2 regions of the Streptomyces sp. NPDC060209 genome follow, and region 2 is predicted to be linked to the other one. Evidence: riboswitches for the same ligand, from Rfam matches in the RefSeq annotation. Region 2 holds a riboswitch; the other holds the start of a gene.
What was found. A riboswitch is a leader RNA that binds a small molecule or an ion and turns the genes downstream of it on or off. The one in region 2 is predicted to bind thiamine pyrophosphate.

Region 1 (7,787 bases), on a different contig from region 2:
CCCGCTCGCACGGTGGGACACCGCGACTCCGGCCGCCCGACTCCGGCCCGCAGATACTGACGTCATGGGATTCGCCGTCTTCATGACTCTTCCGGGGCTGGTCGTCGTACTGACCCTGCTCGCGTTCGTCGATCAGCTTCTGCTGCGCGCGGGGCGTGCCGGTGTGCTGCCCTGGCGCAACGGCGTGCGGCAGGGGCAGATCTCCTCCACGGGCTTCGAGCAACTGCACGCGAGCTTCTCGCCGGGGAAGCAGAGCGAACTCAAGGAGCGGCAGTCGGCCCTGCTGATGCGGGACGACGAGGAGGACGGCGCGCCCCCGAACCGGACCACGGTGGACCTGGCGCGGGGAACCGCGGTCGTCCGGCTGCCGGGCGAGCGGCTCACCTGATCCGCGGTGCGCCGGGCGACCGCCCGGCGTGCGGAGACGGACCGACGGGGTACCCGGGAGACGACAGCGGTTCTTCGTCGCTCCGAGGAGGTACGTGGCCGTGCGTGACGTGAAGCTCTGGCTCGACCGCAGTACGACCGCGCAGGCGGTGCTGATCTTCGCACTCGGCGTGGGTGCCAACGCTCTGTTCCGCCGGGATGTGCCCCTCGGCTGGTCGGTGATCCAGACAGCGGTCTTCACCGCCGTCGTCATCGGCATCGTGACCGTTCAGCGCCGCAGGGCCGGCCGTGCGGCCGGCACCGACCCGCGCGGAATCGCCGAACTCAACCGCAAGATCCGGCACCGTGAGGTGCCGGAGGACCCCGAGGAGCGGGCGACCATGCGAAGGCTGGTCGCCGACCAGCTGGGGAGGATGGAACGGGGCGGCCGGTGGCTGCCGTACTGGCTGGGCTGCATGGGCCTGGTCGCGGTCGGCCTGATCGTCCTGGGGGCCGTCACCGGCTCGCTGACGGTTCCGCTGATCTTCGCGCTCGGCACGGCCGGCTTCTGTTACTGGATCTTCCGGATGCACCGTCGCGCCGTGGAGCTCCACCGTCACATGCGCTCCGCCCTGCGGAATCCTGGTTGAGGGACGTCCGCCGGCCAGGGCGGTCCCACCGTGCGATCGGTCACGCTCGCCGAGCACACCTGGGCCGTCCCTGGGCCGTGGAACGCACGTCGACGGAGGCCGGCGGCGACCGTAGGGGCCTCTCCCGTCCCGCCCGGTCCGTAGGCGGCCCTGAGTACCACGGCGTGTCTGCGACACTGGGAGAACCATGCCTAAGCCCGGAGAACTCACTTTCGTCGCGCCCCGTGGAGCCAAGCGGCCGCCGCGGCACCTCGCCGACCTCACGCCCGACGAGCGCAAGGAAGCAGTCGCCGCGACCGGCGAGAAGCCCTTCCGCGCCAAGCAGCTGTCGCAGCACTACTTCACGCGGTACGCGCACGACCCGGCGGAGTGGACCAACATCCCGGCCGCCTCGCGCGACAAGCTCGCCGAGGCGATGTTCCCCGACCTGATGTCGGTCATACGCCACATCAGCTGTGACGACGACACCACCCGCAAGACGCTCTGGAAGCTGCACGACGGCACGCTCGTCGAGTCGGTCCTCATGCGGTATCCGGACCGGGTGACCATGTGCATCTCGTCGCAGGCGGGCTGCGGGATGAACTGCCCGTTCTGCGCCACCGGCCAGGCCGGCCTCGACCGCAACCTGTCGACGGCCGAGATCGTGCACCAGATCGTGGACGGCATGCGGGCGCTGCGCGACGGCGAGGTCCCGGGCGGGCCGGCGCGGCTGTCGAACATCGTCTTCATGGGCATGGGCGAACCGCTGGCCAACTACAACCGCGTGGTCGGGGCGATCCGCAGGCTGACGGATCCGGAACCGGACGGCCTGGGGCTCTCGCAGCGCGGGATCACCGTGTCCACGGTGGGCCTGGTGCCGGCGATGCTGCGCTTCGCCGACGAGGGCTTCAAGTGCCGGCTCGCGGTCTCCCTGCACGCTCCGGACGACGAGCTGCGCGACACACTCGTGCCCGTGAACACCCGCTGGAATGTCCGTGAGGTCCTGGACGCCGCGTGGGAGTACGCGGAGAAGTCCGGCCGCCGTATCTCCATCGAGTACGCGCTGATCCGTGACATCAACGACCAGGCATGGCGGGGCGACCGGCTGGGCCGGCTGCTCAAGGGCAAGCGGGTACACGTCAACCTCATCCCGCTGAACCCGACCCCGGGCTCCAAGTGGACCGCCTCGCGGCCCGAGGACGAGAAGGCTTTCGTCGAGGCGATCGCGGCCCACGGCGTGCCGGTCACCGTCCGGGACACCCGCGGCCAGGAGATCGACGGGGCCTGCGGACAGCTGGCGGCCTCCGAGCGCTGAGAGGGTTCCGAGGACGGGCGCTATCCGGCCGGTCAGGCGTGATCCGGCCGGTGTAGCCTGGCCCGGAAATCAACTTCATATTCCGACAGGGGAGCGCCACAGCGCTGAGAGTGCGGCACCGAGGACAGGTCGGCCGCAGACCCTCTGAACCTCGCCCGGGTCATTCCGGGTAGGAAGTTCGGACCTTACTCAAGCTGTTGCGCCCTGCCCGCTCGCCGAGCGGACAGGGCCGCGTCTCTTCCTGGTCATCTCCAGGAGGAATCACCATGAAGACCACCACGAAGTACGCGGCGACGGCGCTCGCCGCCGCGCTCGGCGTCTCCGCGCTCGCAGGCTGCGGCGGATCCGACGGCAAGGCGTCCGACGGCACGGGCGCCGGCTCGAAGACCGTCACCCTGGTCAGCCACGACTCCTTCAACGCCTCGGACGCGGTCCTGAAGGCGTTCACGAAGGAGACCGGCTACAAGGTCAAGGTGCTCAAGAGCGGTGACGCCGGAGCGGCCCTCAACCAGGAGATCCTGACCAAGGGCTCCCCCCGCGGCGACGTGTTCTTCGGCGCCGACAACACGCTGCTCTCCCGCGCCCTCGACAACGGCCTGTTCACGCCGTACGAGGCGAAGGGCCTCGACCGTGTCGCGGCCGACACGCAGCTCGACGAGGAGAAGCACCGGGTCACGCCCATCGACACCGGCGACATCTGCGTCAACTACGACAAGAAGTACTTCGCCGACAAGAAGCTCGACCCGCCGAAGACCTTCGACGACCTGCTGAAGCCCGAGTACAAGAACCTCCTCGTCACCGAGAACGCCGCGACCTCCTCGCCCGGCCTCGGCTTCCTCCTCGGCACGGTCGCCACCCAGGGCGAGACCGGCTACCAGGACTACTGGAAGAAGCTGAAGAGCAACGGCGTCAAGGTCGTCGACGGCTGGGAGCAGGCGTACAACGAGGAGTTCTCCGGCTCCGCGGGCGGAAAGAAGGCCAAGGCCGAGCGCCCGCTCGTCGTCTCGTACGCCTCCAGCCCGCCCGTCGAGGTGCTGTACGCCGACCCGCAGCCCACCGAGGCCCCGACCGGTGTCGCCACCGGCACCTGCTTCCGCCAGATCGAGTTCGCCGGCCTGCTGGACGGCGCGAAGAACGAGGCGGGCGGCAAGGCACTGCTGGACTTCCTGATCAGCAAGCAGTTCCAGGAGGACATGCCGCTGAACATGTTCGTGAACCCGGTGGTGAAGGACGCGAAGCTGCCGGAGCTGTTCACGAAGTTCGGTGCGACCGTCGACAAGCCGGCGACGGTGGCCCCGGAGAAGATCGCCAAGAACCGTGAGCAGTGGGTCCAGTCGTGGTCCTCGCTCGTCGTGAAGTAGTCGCGCGGCCCTCGGCCTCGTGGAGGGGGAACGCGGTGCGGCTCGGCCTCATGGCCGTGCCCGTCGCGTTCTTCGCCCTGTTCTTCGCCTACCCGGTCGTCGCGATCGTCGGCCGGGGGCTGAAGGCGGACGGCGTCTGGCAGTTCGGCCGCATCGGCACGGTGCTGAGTCGGCCGGACATCCTCGACGTCCTCTGGTTCACCACGTGGCAGGCCCTCGCCTCGACCGTGCTCACCCTGTTGATCGCGCTGCCCGGTGCCTACGTCTTCGCCCGCTTCGACTTCCCCGGCAAGCAGTTGCTGCGGGCAGTGGTGACCGTGCCGTTCGTCCTGCCGACCGTCGTGGTGGGCACGGCGTTCCTGGCGCTGCTGGGACGCGGCGGGTTCCTCGACGAGCTCTGGGGCGTACGGCTCGACACCACGGTGTGGGCGATCCTGCTCGCCCATGTGTTCTTCAACTACGCGGTCGTCGTACGGACGGTGGGCGGGCTCTGGTCCCAGCTCGACCCCCGCCAGGAGGAGGCCGCCCGGGTGCTCGGGGCCGGACGCCTCGCCGCCTGGCGGCGGGTGACGCTGCCCGCGCTGGCCCCCGCCGTCGCGGCCGCGGCGCTCATGGTCTTCCTCTTCACCTTCACCTCCTTCGGAGTCGTCCAGATCCTCGGCGGTCCGGCCTACTCCACGCTGGAGGTGGAGATCTACCGGCAGACCGCGCAGCTCCTCGATCTGCCGACGGCCGCCGTACTGACCCTGGTGCAGTTCGCCGCGGTCGGCGGGATCCTCGCCGTCCACGCCTGGACCGTACGGCGCCGGGAGACGGCCCTGAAGCTCGTCGACCCGGCGCAGACCGCCCGGCCGCCCCGCGGAGCCGGGCAGCGGGCGCTGCTCGGCGGTGTACTGCTGACCGTGCTGCTGCTCATCCTGCTGCCGCTCGGCGTGCTGGTGGAACGCTCCCTGGACACCTCCGGCGGCTACGGATTCGACTTCTACCGCGCGCTGCAGTCCGTCGACGCCAACGGCTCCACCTTCCTCGTGCCGCCGCTCGACGCCATCGGGAACTCCCTGCGTTACGCGCTGGTCGCGACCCTCATCGCCCTCGTGATCGGCGGCCTCGCGGCCGCCGCGCTGACGCGGCGGGCCGGCAGGCTCGTGCGCGGCTTCGACGCCCTGCTGATGCTGCCGCTCGGAGTGTCGGCGGTCACCGTCGGCTTCGGCTTCCTCATCACCCTCGACAAGCCGCCGCTCGACCTGCGTACGTCCTGGATCCTCGTGCCGCTCGCCCAGGCACTGGTGGGCGTCCCCTTCGTCGTACGGACCATGCTGCCCGTCCTGCGCGCGGTCGACGAACGGCTGCGGGAGGCCGCCGCGGTGCTCGGCGCCTCGCCGCTGCGGGCCTGGCGAGAGGTGGACCTCCCGCTGGTGCGGCGGGCGGTGCTGGTGGCCGCCGGGTTCGCCTTCGCCGTGTCGCTCGGTGAGTTCGGCGCGACCGTGTTCATCGCGCGACCCGACAATCCCACCCTGCCGGTCGCCGTCGCCAGGCTGCTGGGGCGCTCCGGAGAGCTCAACTACGGCCAGGCGATGGCACTCAGCACGATTCTGATGCTCGTCTGCGCGGTGTCGCTGCTCCTGCTCGAACGTATCCGCACCGACCGATCCGGGGAGTTCTAGAGATGCTGGCAGTGGAGTCGGCCACGGTCCGGTTCGGGAAGCGGACCGCGCTGGACGCGGTGGACCTGGAGGTCGCCGACCACGAGATCGTCTGCGTGCTGGGGCCGAGCGGCAGCGGCAAGTCGACGCTGCTGCGGGCCGTGGCCGGGCTTCAGCCCCTGGACGGCGGCCGGGTGCTCCTGGACGGCGCCGACCAGGCGTCCCTGCCCGTGCACCGGCGCGGGCTCGGCCTGATGTTCCAGGACCACCAGCTGTTCCCGCACCGGGACGTCGGAGCCAACGTCGCCTTCGGGCTGAGGATGCACGGAGTCCCCCGCGCCGAGCGCGAGCGCAGGGCCGGTGAACTCCTGGACCTGGTCGGCCTGCCGGGGGCGGGCCGTCGGGCCGTCGCCGCCCTGTCCGGCGGTGAACAGCAGCGGGTGGCGCTCGCCCGGGCCCTGGCGCCCCGTCCGAAACTGCTGATGCTGGACGAGCCGCTGGGCCAGCTGGACCGGAGCCTGCGCGAACGGCTCGTCGTCGAACTGCGCACCCTCTTCGGCCGGCTGGGCACCACGGTGCTCGCCGTCACCCACGACCAGGGCGAGGCGTTCGCGCTCGCCGACCGGGTCGTGGTCATGCGCGACGGCCGGATCGCCCAGGCGGGTACCCCGCTGGAGGTCTGGCAGCAGCCCGCGTCGGCCTTCGTCGCCCGCTTCCTCGGCTTCGACAACCTGGTGGACGCCACGGTCACGGGTACGGCCGCCGACACGGTCTGGGGCAAGGTTCCGGTGCCCGAGGACTCCCCCCAGGGCGGATGCGAGCTGCTCGTGCGGCCGGGCGGCGTGCGGATCGGCGGCCCGAAGGACGGCCTGCGCTGCACGGTGGGCGCACGCACCTTCCGGGGCCACCACGTCACCGTCACCCTGCACCCCGGCGACGGTCCGGCCCTGGAGGCGGAGTGCGGTCTGCGGGACACCCCGGAGGAGGGGGCCGTCGTGGGAGTGACGTTCGACCCGGCGGAGACGGTGGTCCTTCCCCGGGAAGCCTGAGGCGGCCGGGAACGCCGGTACGACCGGCTGGCGGCTCTCCGTGGGGCGTGATCCCCTGGACGGAAACGTCCGGAAGGGGCAGGAAACATGACGCGGTCGGCGCGTGAGGGCATCGACATCACCCGAGTCGTCGCGGCGCCGCGGGACCGGGTCTTCGAGGCCTGGACGGTCCCCGAGGATTTCGCCGCCTGGTACGGGGGTGACGCCGACGTACCGCTCGACCGGGTGTCGATGGATGTCAGGCCGGGCGGCGAGTGGAGCCTGGTCATCGTGGTGCCCGGCGCGGACATGCCCTTCCACGGCGTCTACCGGGAGGTGTCCGCCCCGGAGCGGCTCGTCTTCACGCTGAAGGACCGGAGCGCGCCCGCGGACATCGAGGGCGAGACGGTCACGGTGACCTTCACCGAGAGGAGCCGGAAGTCCACCGAGATGGTCTTCCGGCAGCGCGGCGGCAATCTCACGCCCGAGCAGTACGCCGCGGCCGAGGACGGCTGGGAGGCCTTCTTCGACGCCCTCGACGCGCGGCTCGCCGCCCGCTGAGCCAGTCCGTCCGGTTCAGCCCGTCAGCCGGGCGAGCGCCGGGGCCGCCTCCTCCACCGTGTCGACGAGCGCGATACGGGACTCCATGGCCCGGTCCGCCGCGAGCGCGCTCAGCAGCGGCCAGGCGGGCAGCTTCTCAGTCCAGTGCGCGCGGTTCACCAGCACCATCGGTGTGGGCGCGGAACGGGACTCGTAGTAGTTCGGCGTCGCGTTGTCGAAGATCTCCTGTACGGTCCCGGCGGCGCCCGGCAGGAAGATCACACCGGCTGTCGAGCGGGCCAGCAGCCCGTCCTCGCGCAAGGCGTTCGCGAAGTACTTGGCGATGTGGTCCGCGAAGGCGTTCGGCGGCTCGTGACCGTAGAACCACGTGGGGATCGCGACCGAGGATCCCCCTTCGGGCCAGCGCTCCCGGACCGCGAACGCGGCCCTCGCCCAGTCGGTGACCGACGGGTCGAACGACGGTGTCGCGGCGAGGAGTTCGCAGGCCTTGAGCAGCATCGCGTCGGAGTGCGGAGCCGCGTACGCGCCGAGGTTGGCCGCCTCCATGGCACCGGGGCCACCGCCCGTCGCCACGGTCAGACCGCTGCGGGCCAGCTCCCCGCCGAGCACGGCCGCGCCACGGTACGCCTCGGACCCGCGGGCCATCGCGTGACCGCCCATCACACCCACGACGCGGGCCCCGACGAGGTGTTCGTCCAGGGCGTCGGACACCGCGTCGTCGTGGAGCGCCCTCAGCATCGAGGCGAAGACGTCGCCGTTCGCCTTGGTCTTCTGGAACCAGCCGTACGCCCGCGCGTCCGGGGTCGCCCCGTAACCGCCCTCCGCCAGGCCCTCGTACAGGGCGTCGGGGGTGTAGAGCAGTCCGCGGTACGGGTCGAAGGGAA
Region 2 (7,787 bases):
TATCGGGTTGCGCATGTGCTGCCAGTCCTCGGTGGGTCTACAGGGCCTTGGTCCTGATGGTGATCGTGGAACCTTCGGCGGCCTTCTCGCCGCCCTCGACCGACTGGCTGCCGACCGTGTCGCTGAAGGAGAGGAACGGGCGGTCGACCTTGACCTCGAACCCCGCCTCCTCCAGTGTGCTCCGGGCCTCGTCGACGTCCTTCCCCGTGACATCGGGGACCTGGAGCATGCGCGGGCCCTTGGAGACCGTCAGCTCCACGGTGTCGCCCTCGGCGGCCTCCGCACCGCTGCCGGGCGACTGACGGGCGATCTCGCCCTGCTCCTCCGGGGAGTTGACCCGGTCGGTCAGCACCTTCGTCCTGAGTCCCGCTTCGTCCAGCGCGGCAGTGGCGTCGTCGACGGAGAGGCCGGTGACATCGGGCACGTCGACGGGGCTGCCCTTGCTGACGACCAGGGCCACCGCCGAGTCGGGATGGCGCTCGGTGCCGGCACGGGGATCCGTACGGATCACCTTGCCCCGGTCGATCTCCTCGCTGAACTCCCGCGTCACCATTCCGGGCGCGAGCCCCGACTTCTTCAGCTCACGCCGGGCCTCGGCCAGGGCGAGGCTCTCGACATCGGGAACCTTGACGATCTCCGGGCCGCGCGAGATCACCAGCTTCACCGCGTCGTTGCCCCGGATCCGCTCGCCGGAGCCCGGGTCGCTGCTGATCACCGTGCCGCGCTTCACCGTGTCGCTGTAGGCGCGGTCGACACCCTTCAGATCCAGGCCCTCGTCCGTGAGCCGCTTCTCGGCGGCGCTCTGGGTCTGGCCCAGGACGGAGGGGACCCGGGTGAACTGACCCGAGTTGATGTACCAGACGCCCCCTCCGACCCCCAGCACGAGCAGGACGGCGACGAGCACGGTGAGCATCCCGCGACGGCCGCGCCCGACGAAGGGCCCGCGTCGCCCCCGTCCCGGCTCCCGGGGCGAGGCCGGGGGCATCTCCAGCCGGCTGGTGTGATGAGCGGTGCCCTGGCCGGCCGGGATCACCCTGGGGATCACGCTCGTACGGTCCTCGGCGGCGTCGTGCGCCTCCGCGATGGCCTGCGGGGGCACCGCGTCGAGCTGCTCCTGGGTGAGGGCCGCCCGTATCTCGCGGGACCCGGCGAGCAGGGCCACCGCGTCGGACGGGCGGGCATCGGGGTTGCGGGCGGTGGCCGCGGCCACCAGTTCGTCCAGCCCGGCGGCCAGGCCCGGGACGGCGGCGGACGGCGCGGGGACGTCCTCGTTCAGGTGCTGGTAGATGACCTGGGCCGCGGTGTCCCCGGTGTGGGGCTTGCCGCCGGTCAGCATCTCGTAGAGCACCACACCGCAGGCGTACACGTCGGACCGGGTGTCGGCCGTGCCCTGTTCGATCTGCTCCGGAGCCAGATAGGAGACCGTGCCCAGGAGCGAGCCGGTGGTGTCCGTGGCGGTTCCCACGGCGCGTACGAGGCCGAAGTCGGCGACCTTGACCCGGCCGTCGTCCCCTATCAGGACGTTCTCCGGCTTCATGTCGCGGTGGACGAAGCCCGCGCGGTGCGCGGCGCCGAGGGCGGCCAGCACCGGTTCGAGGATGTCCAGCGCGGCCCGGGGCTGCAGCGCTCCGCGCTCGCGCAGGACATCGCGCAGGGTGCATCCGGCGACGTACTCCATCGCGAGGTACACGTACGCGCCCTGGGCACCCTGGTCGAAGACGGCCACCACGTTCGGATGGGCGAGCCGGGCGACGGACTTGGCCTCGCGGATGAAGCGTTCGACGAACGCGGCGTCGGTCGCCAGCGCCGGGTGCATCACCTTGAGGGCGAGCACCCGGTCGAGCCGGGTGTCCACGGCCCGGTACACCGTGGCCATACCGCCGACGGCGATGCGCGCATCAATGCGATAGCGGCCGTCGAGCAGCTGCCCGACAAGGGGGTCCTGGAGGGTCGTGTCCACGGGGCGAGTCTACGAGCTGCCACGGACACGACGGATGGCCCAGGGTGTCCCGGGGGCCGTTCCGGTGCCGAGCCGTGACAGGGGTATGCACGTGCTGTGACCGGGAGGCCGCCGCGGGTGCCCGGACCTCAGAAGGCCGGGCGCTCCGGGTCCAGCACCGCGCGGCCCTCCGCCGGCGAGGACGCCTCGGCGAAATGGCGGCGCGGGATGCGTCCAGCCCGGTAGGCCAGGCGTCCGCCGTCCACCGCGTGCCGCATGGCCGCCGCCATCAGCTCCGGCTCCTGCGCCCGGGTCACCGCCGAGGCGAGCATCACAGCGGCACAGCCCAGCTCCATCGCCAGCGCCGCGTCCGAGGCGGTCCCGGCGCCGGCGTCGAGGATCACCGGGACCCCGGCCTGCTCGACGATCAGCTGGAAGTTGTGCGGGTTGCGGATGCCGAGCCCGGAGCCGATGGGGGAGCCCAGCGGCATGATCGCCGCGCACCCCACGTCCTGGAGCTTTCGGGCCAGAACCGGGTCGTCATTGGTGTACGGCAGGACCGTGAAACCGTCGTCGACCAGGATCTCGGCGGCGTCCAGCAGCTCGATCGGGTCGGGAAGCAGGGTCCGCTCGTCGGCCACGACCTCCAGCTTGATCCAGTCGGTGCCCAGCGCCTCCCTGGCCAGCCGGGCCGTCAGTACGGCCTCGCCGGCGGTGAAACAGCCCGCGGTGTTCGGCAGGACCTGGATGGAGAGGCGTTCCAGGACGGAGAGCACCGAACCCTGGACGGTCGGGTCGAGCCGGCGCATCGCCACGGTGGTCAGCTCGGTGCCCGAGGCGATCAGGGAGCGTTCCAGCACGTCCAGGCTGGGCGCCCCGCCCGTCCCCATGATCAGCCGGGACGAGAACGTGGCCGGACCGAGGGTGAAGAGATCGTCGGACATGGTCAGCCTCCCTGGACCGCGGTGAGGATCTCGACGCGGTCGCCGTCGGCGAGCACGGTGGCGGACCACTGGCCGCGTGGGACGACGGCCTCGTTGACCGCGGCGGCTACACCGGAGGGAGCCGTGGTCAGCGCCGCGACCAGGGTGTCCAGCGCGGTGCCGGCGGGGAGGGTGCGGTGTTCCCCGTTGACGGACAGGGAGACGTGAACAGGGACGGCGGCGGGCACGGGCTGTGTCATACGGGCTGCTCCTGCGGCGCGGGGGCGGTGTCTTCGGGGGAGGTGGTCCGAGCGGTCTCGGGGGCCGGGGCGAAGCGGCCCGGTGCGAAGGGGCGGCCCAGCTCGGGCAGCTCGCCGGTGGTCAGCACGTGGGCCATCACGTCGCCGGTGACGGGGGTCAGCAGCACCCCGTTGCGGTGGTGCCCGGTGGCGAGATGCAGGCCGGGCAGAGCCGTGGGGCCCAGCATCGGCGCGTTGTCCGGCGACGCGGGCCGCAGACCTGCCCGGGTCTCGGTCAGTGGTAGCTCGGTGATGCCCGGCATCAGCTCATGGGCGTCACGAAGCAGCTCGTACACCCCGCCCGCGGTGACCGTGGTGTCCCAGCCCAGCTCCTCGGTGGTCGCGCCGACCACCAGCTCACCGTCGGCGCGCGGGACCAGGTAGACATGGCTGCCGCGCACCACGGCCCGCACCGTCCGGCTGAGGAAGGGGGCGTACGCGGCAGGCACGGTCAGCCGCAGCACCTGCCCCTTGACCGGGCGTACCGGCGGCACGACGGCCCCGGGCAGCCCGGCGAGCCTGCCGCTGAGGCTGCCGCCGGCGAGCACCACCTGGCCGGCGGCGAGTTCCGTACCGTCCGCCAGTACGGCTCCCGTCGCACGGCCGCCCGTGACGGAGAGCCGCTGGACCCAGGCGCGGCGGAAGACCACGCCCGCCCGCTCGCACGCGGTGACCAGTGCCGAGGCCAGCCGTCGGGGATCCACCTGGTGGTCGCCGTCGACCCGCAGCCCGCCGCGCACACCCGGCGCGAGCATCGGCTCCAGGCGCCGGCACTCACGGCCGCTGAGCCACTCGGACTCCAGCCCCGAACGCTGCTGCAGCGCGTGCAGCTCCCGCAGATGCGCCCGGTCGTCGGAGTCCAGCGCGACGGAGAGGGTGCCGCAGGCGCGGAAGCCGGTCGTCTGCCCGCTCGCCTCCTCCAGCTCGGCCACGAACGCCGGATAGCGCTTGGCGGAGGCCACGTTGAGGCCCAGCAGGGTCTGTTCGCCGTAGTGGAGCTCGGTGACGGCGGCGAGCATCCCGGCCGCCACCTGGGCGGCTCCGCCGCCCGGTTCCGGATCGGCCAGCGTGGTGCGCAGGCCGTGCTGGGCCGACCGCCAGGCGGTGACCAGGCCGATGATGCCGCCTCCGACGACCAGGACGTCGGAACTGTCTGCGGAGATGCGCATGGGCGTCCAGCCCCTCCCTTCGCCGGCATGACCCGGATCAGGTTCGTACGGTCGGAGGCCGGTCAGCCTCCCTCTCAGCCCGGTGCGTCCGGACTCCCGCGAGTGCCTTACGGTGGCCAGCCTAAACCCCACCGCCCGCAGCCAGTAAGGGAGCAGTGCCCGTGGCCCGTTCGCTCGACGGACTCGTCCTCTCGCCGGTCGCCGACCAGGCCCCCGGCCAGGTCGGTACTCTCACCCGGTTCTCGTACCACGAGCGGGACGGCCGGATATGGGCCGAGTACGCGGGCGGTGACGTCGTCCGCGGTCACCTCGTCGGCACCCGGGACGCGGACACCCTGGACTTCCGCTACGTCCAGTTGAAGCAGGACGGAACGACCTCCTCCGGGCACTGCGTCTCGACCGTCACGGACCTGTCCGACGGCAGGGTCCGCCTGGACGAGACATGGGAATGGGAGTCCCAGCAGGGCAGCGGGACGAGCGTGGTGGAAGAGCTCGCGAGCTGACGGCGCATCAGATCGCTAGGGTGGACGGGTGGACGAGCAGACGCAGGACCCGGCAGCGGGAGACCGGCCGCGGGAAGTCGTGATCGTGGGCGCGGGCATGGCCGGCGTGCAGACGGCCGTGGCCCTGCGCGAACAGGGGTTCACGGGCCCGGTCACCCTGATCGGAGCCGAACCGCACCAGCCGTACGACAGGCCTCCCCTGTCCAAGGCGGTACTGCTCGGCAAGGCCGAGGACTCCGCTTTCGACGTCGACTTCGAGTCCCTGGGCATCACTCTGCGCCTGGGGCTCGATGTGGCCGGCCTGCGCGCCGAGGCGCATGAGCTGGACACCCCGGAGGGGCCCGTCGGCTACGACGTGCTGGTCCTCGCCACCGGAGCGGAACCCGTCGGACTGCCGGGTTCCGAGGGCGTGCCCGGCGTCCATCTGCTGCGAACCCTCGACGACGCCGCACGGCTGCGGCCCGTCCTGGAGCGGCAGCACGACGTGGTCGTCGTCGGAGCGGGCTGGATCGGCGCCGAGTTCGCCACCGCGGCCCGTGCCGCCGGCTGCGCGGTCACCGTCGTCGAGGCCGCCGGCCGCCCACTCGCCGGCACGATGCCCGCCGAGGTCGCCGCTCCGATGGCCGGCTGGTACGCCGAGAGCGGAGCCGAACTCCTCACCGGCGCCCGGGTCGCACGCGTCGAACAGGGCGCCGTCCACCTGGCGGACGGCCGGGTGATCCCCGCCGGGGCGGTGGTCGTGGGCATCGGTGCCCGGCCCGCGACCGCGTGGCTCGCGGGCTCGGGCATCGCACTCGGCCCGGACGGCTCGGTCACCACCGACAGCTCGCTGCGCACCTCACTGCCCGATGTCTACGCGGTGGGCGACTGCGCCTCCTTCCCCTCCGCCCGCTACGGTGAGCGGCTCCTGGTCCACCACTGGGACAACGCCCTCCAGGGGCCCCGAACGGTCGCCGCCGCCCTCGCGGACGGTGTCGTCAGGACGTACGACCCGGTGCCCTACTTCTGGTCCGAGCAGTTCGGACGCTTCGTCCAGTACGCCGGACATCACACCGGCGCCGACACGCTGCTGTGGCGGGGCGACCCCGCGGACCCGTCCTGGACGGTCTGCTGGCTGCGGCAAGGGGTCCTGGTGGCCGTGCTGGCCGTCAGCAGGCCCCGCGACCTGGCGCAGGGGCGCAAGCTCGTCGAAGCCGGGGCGCGGATCGATCCGGTGAGGGCCGCCGACTCCTCCGTCCCGCTGAAATCGACGGCGCTCCGGGGGCAGTGACGGCCACGTACGGTCGGCCCGGGTACCGACTGTCGGTCCGGGATGGCACGCTTGTCCCTGTGACCGAGATTGACGCAAAGATCGATGCTCTCGTCCCCGCATGGCTCCACCTTCCCGACATCGCGGAAATGCTCGATGTCGAGGTGACGCGCGTACGGCAGCTGGTCAAGGAAGGCCAGCTCATCGCCGTACGACGTGGTGAGAACCGCGCGCTCCAGGTGCCTGCCGCCTTCATCGACGGCGACAAGGTGGTCAAGGGTCTCGTAGGGACCCTGACGCTCCTGAGGGACGACGGCTACAACGACGAAGAGATGCTGGAATGGCTCTTCACCCCCGACCCGAGCCTGCCCGGAACCCCCGCGCAGGCCCTGAGTGAGAATCGCGGTACGGAGGTGAAGCGCCGCGCCCAGGCGCTCGCCGTCTGACCGGACGACCGTGAGTGGAGTGCGGGCCGTGGCACACGCGGCCCGCACTCCGCCGTTACCGGACTGCCGGCACGGTGATCCATCGACGTACGGGCGATTCGTCGCCGCATCAGAGATCCATCCACGCACCGACGGGGGAATTCATCATGTCCACGCCTCGCAACCAGCTCTCCGGCGCCCGGCTCTACCTGTGCACGGACGCCCGCAAGCGGCAGGGTGATCTCCCCGAGTTCCTCGACGCCGTGCTGGCCAACGGCGTGGACATCGTGCAGTTGCGGGACAAGGGCATGGAGGCGGCCGAGGAGCTCGAACACCTCGCGGTCCTCGCCGACGCCTGCAAGCGCCACGGTGCGCTCCTGGCGGTGAACGACCGGGCGGACGTCGCCCATGCGATCGGCTCCGACGTGCTGCACCTCGGGCAGGGTGATCTGCCCGTGCCCGCCGCCCGTGCCGTCATGGGCGGCGACGCGGTGATCGGCCGCTCCACCCATGCCGAGGCGGAGGTCGACGCGGCCGTCGCGGAGCCGGGGGTCGACTACTTCTGCACGGGCCCCTGCTGGCCCACCCCGACCAAGCCCGGCCGGCACGCCCCGGGCCTCGGCCTCGTGCGCTACGCCGCCTCGCTCGGCACGACGCGTCCCTGGTTCGCCATCGGCGGGATCGACGCCGGCAATCTGGACGAGGTGCTGGACGCCGGCGCACGTCGTGTCGTCGTCGTCCGGGCGATCACCGAGGCGGCGGACCCGGCAGCTGCGGCCGCGTCGCTCGCGCGGCGCATCCGGGCACGCACCGCCTGAACCGGGCGGGCTCGCACCCGCTCGGGGCGGACTGCCCGAAGCGTGTCGCAGGGGCACCGGGACGAAGCTTCGGCGTGAGCATCGGAGGGGTGTCCGAGGGGTGGACAAAATCCACCTCATTCCGGTCAATTCGCCCCCTCTGGTTGGGGTACCGCCGGGCCCTGGTTAACCTCCCAGTATGGCCCTTGGCACACCTTCCACCAGGACAGATCACGCGCGCACCGTGCGTGAGCTGCTCGCGACCGGCGAGACGTCGTTCTCGTTCGAATTCTGGGCGCCCAAGACCGAGAAGGGCGAGCGGAACCTCTGGAACGCCCTGCGCCGTGTCGAGGCCGTGGCACCGAGCTTCGTCTCCGTGACGTACGGGGCCGGGGGTTCGACCCGCGCCGGGACGGTCCGGGCGACCCAGCAGATCGCCGCGGACTCCACGCTCACACCGGTCGCGCACCTCACCGCCGTCGA

Region 1: another riboswitch for thiamine pyrophosphate. It lies ahead of ACFWFI_RS16005 (thiamine ABC transporter substrate-binding protein); the one in region 2 lies ahead of thiO (glycine oxidase ThiO).

Annotation. Positions count from the first base shown of each region.
Region 1 covers NZ_JBHWZS010000070.1:35-7,821, forward strand. The annotation lists gene ACFWFI_RS15990 (DUF6191 domain-containing protein) at 65-388, shown strand; gene ACFWFI_RS15995 (hypothetical protein) at 483-1,016, shown strand; gene rlmN (dual-specificity RNA methyltransferase RlmN) at 1,204-2,310, shown strand; TPP riboswitch at 2,388-2,504, shown strand; gene ACFWFI_RS16005 (thiamine ABC transporter substrate-binding protein) at 2,577-3,671, shown strand; gene ACFWFI_RS16010 (ABC transporter permease) at 3,722-5,335, shown strand; gene ACFWFI_RS16015 (ABC transporter ATP-binding protein) at 5,338-6,363, shown strand; gene ACFWFI_RS16020 (SRPBCC family protein) at 6,451-6,903, shown strand; gene ACFWFI_RS16025 (LOG family protein) at 6,919-7,787, opposite strand, start outside.
Region 2 covers NZ_JBHWZS010000172.1:8,388-16,174, forward strand. The annotation lists gene ACFWFI_RS27480 (deoxyribonuclease IV) at 1-15, opposite strand, end outside; gene pknB (Stk1 family PASTA domain-containing Ser/Thr kinase) at 38-1,960, opposite strand; gene ACFWFI_RS27490 (thiazole synthase) at 2,089-2,883, opposite strand; gene thiS (sulfur carrier protein ThiS) at 2,886-3,122, opposite strand; gene thiO (glycine oxidase ThiO) at 3,119-4,330, opposite strand; TPP riboswitch at 4,328-4,440, opposite strand; gene ACFWFI_RS27505 (hypothetical protein) at 4,492-4,833, shown strand; gene ACFWFI_RS27510 (NAD(P)/FAD-dependent oxidoreductase) at 4,862-6,103, shown strand; gene ACFWFI_RS27515 (Rv2175c family DNA-binding protein) at 6,163-6,528, shown strand; gene thiE (thiamine phosphate synthase) at 6,675-7,325, shown strand; gene metF (methylenetetrahydrofolate reductase [NAD(P)H]) at 7,504-7,787, shown strand, end outside.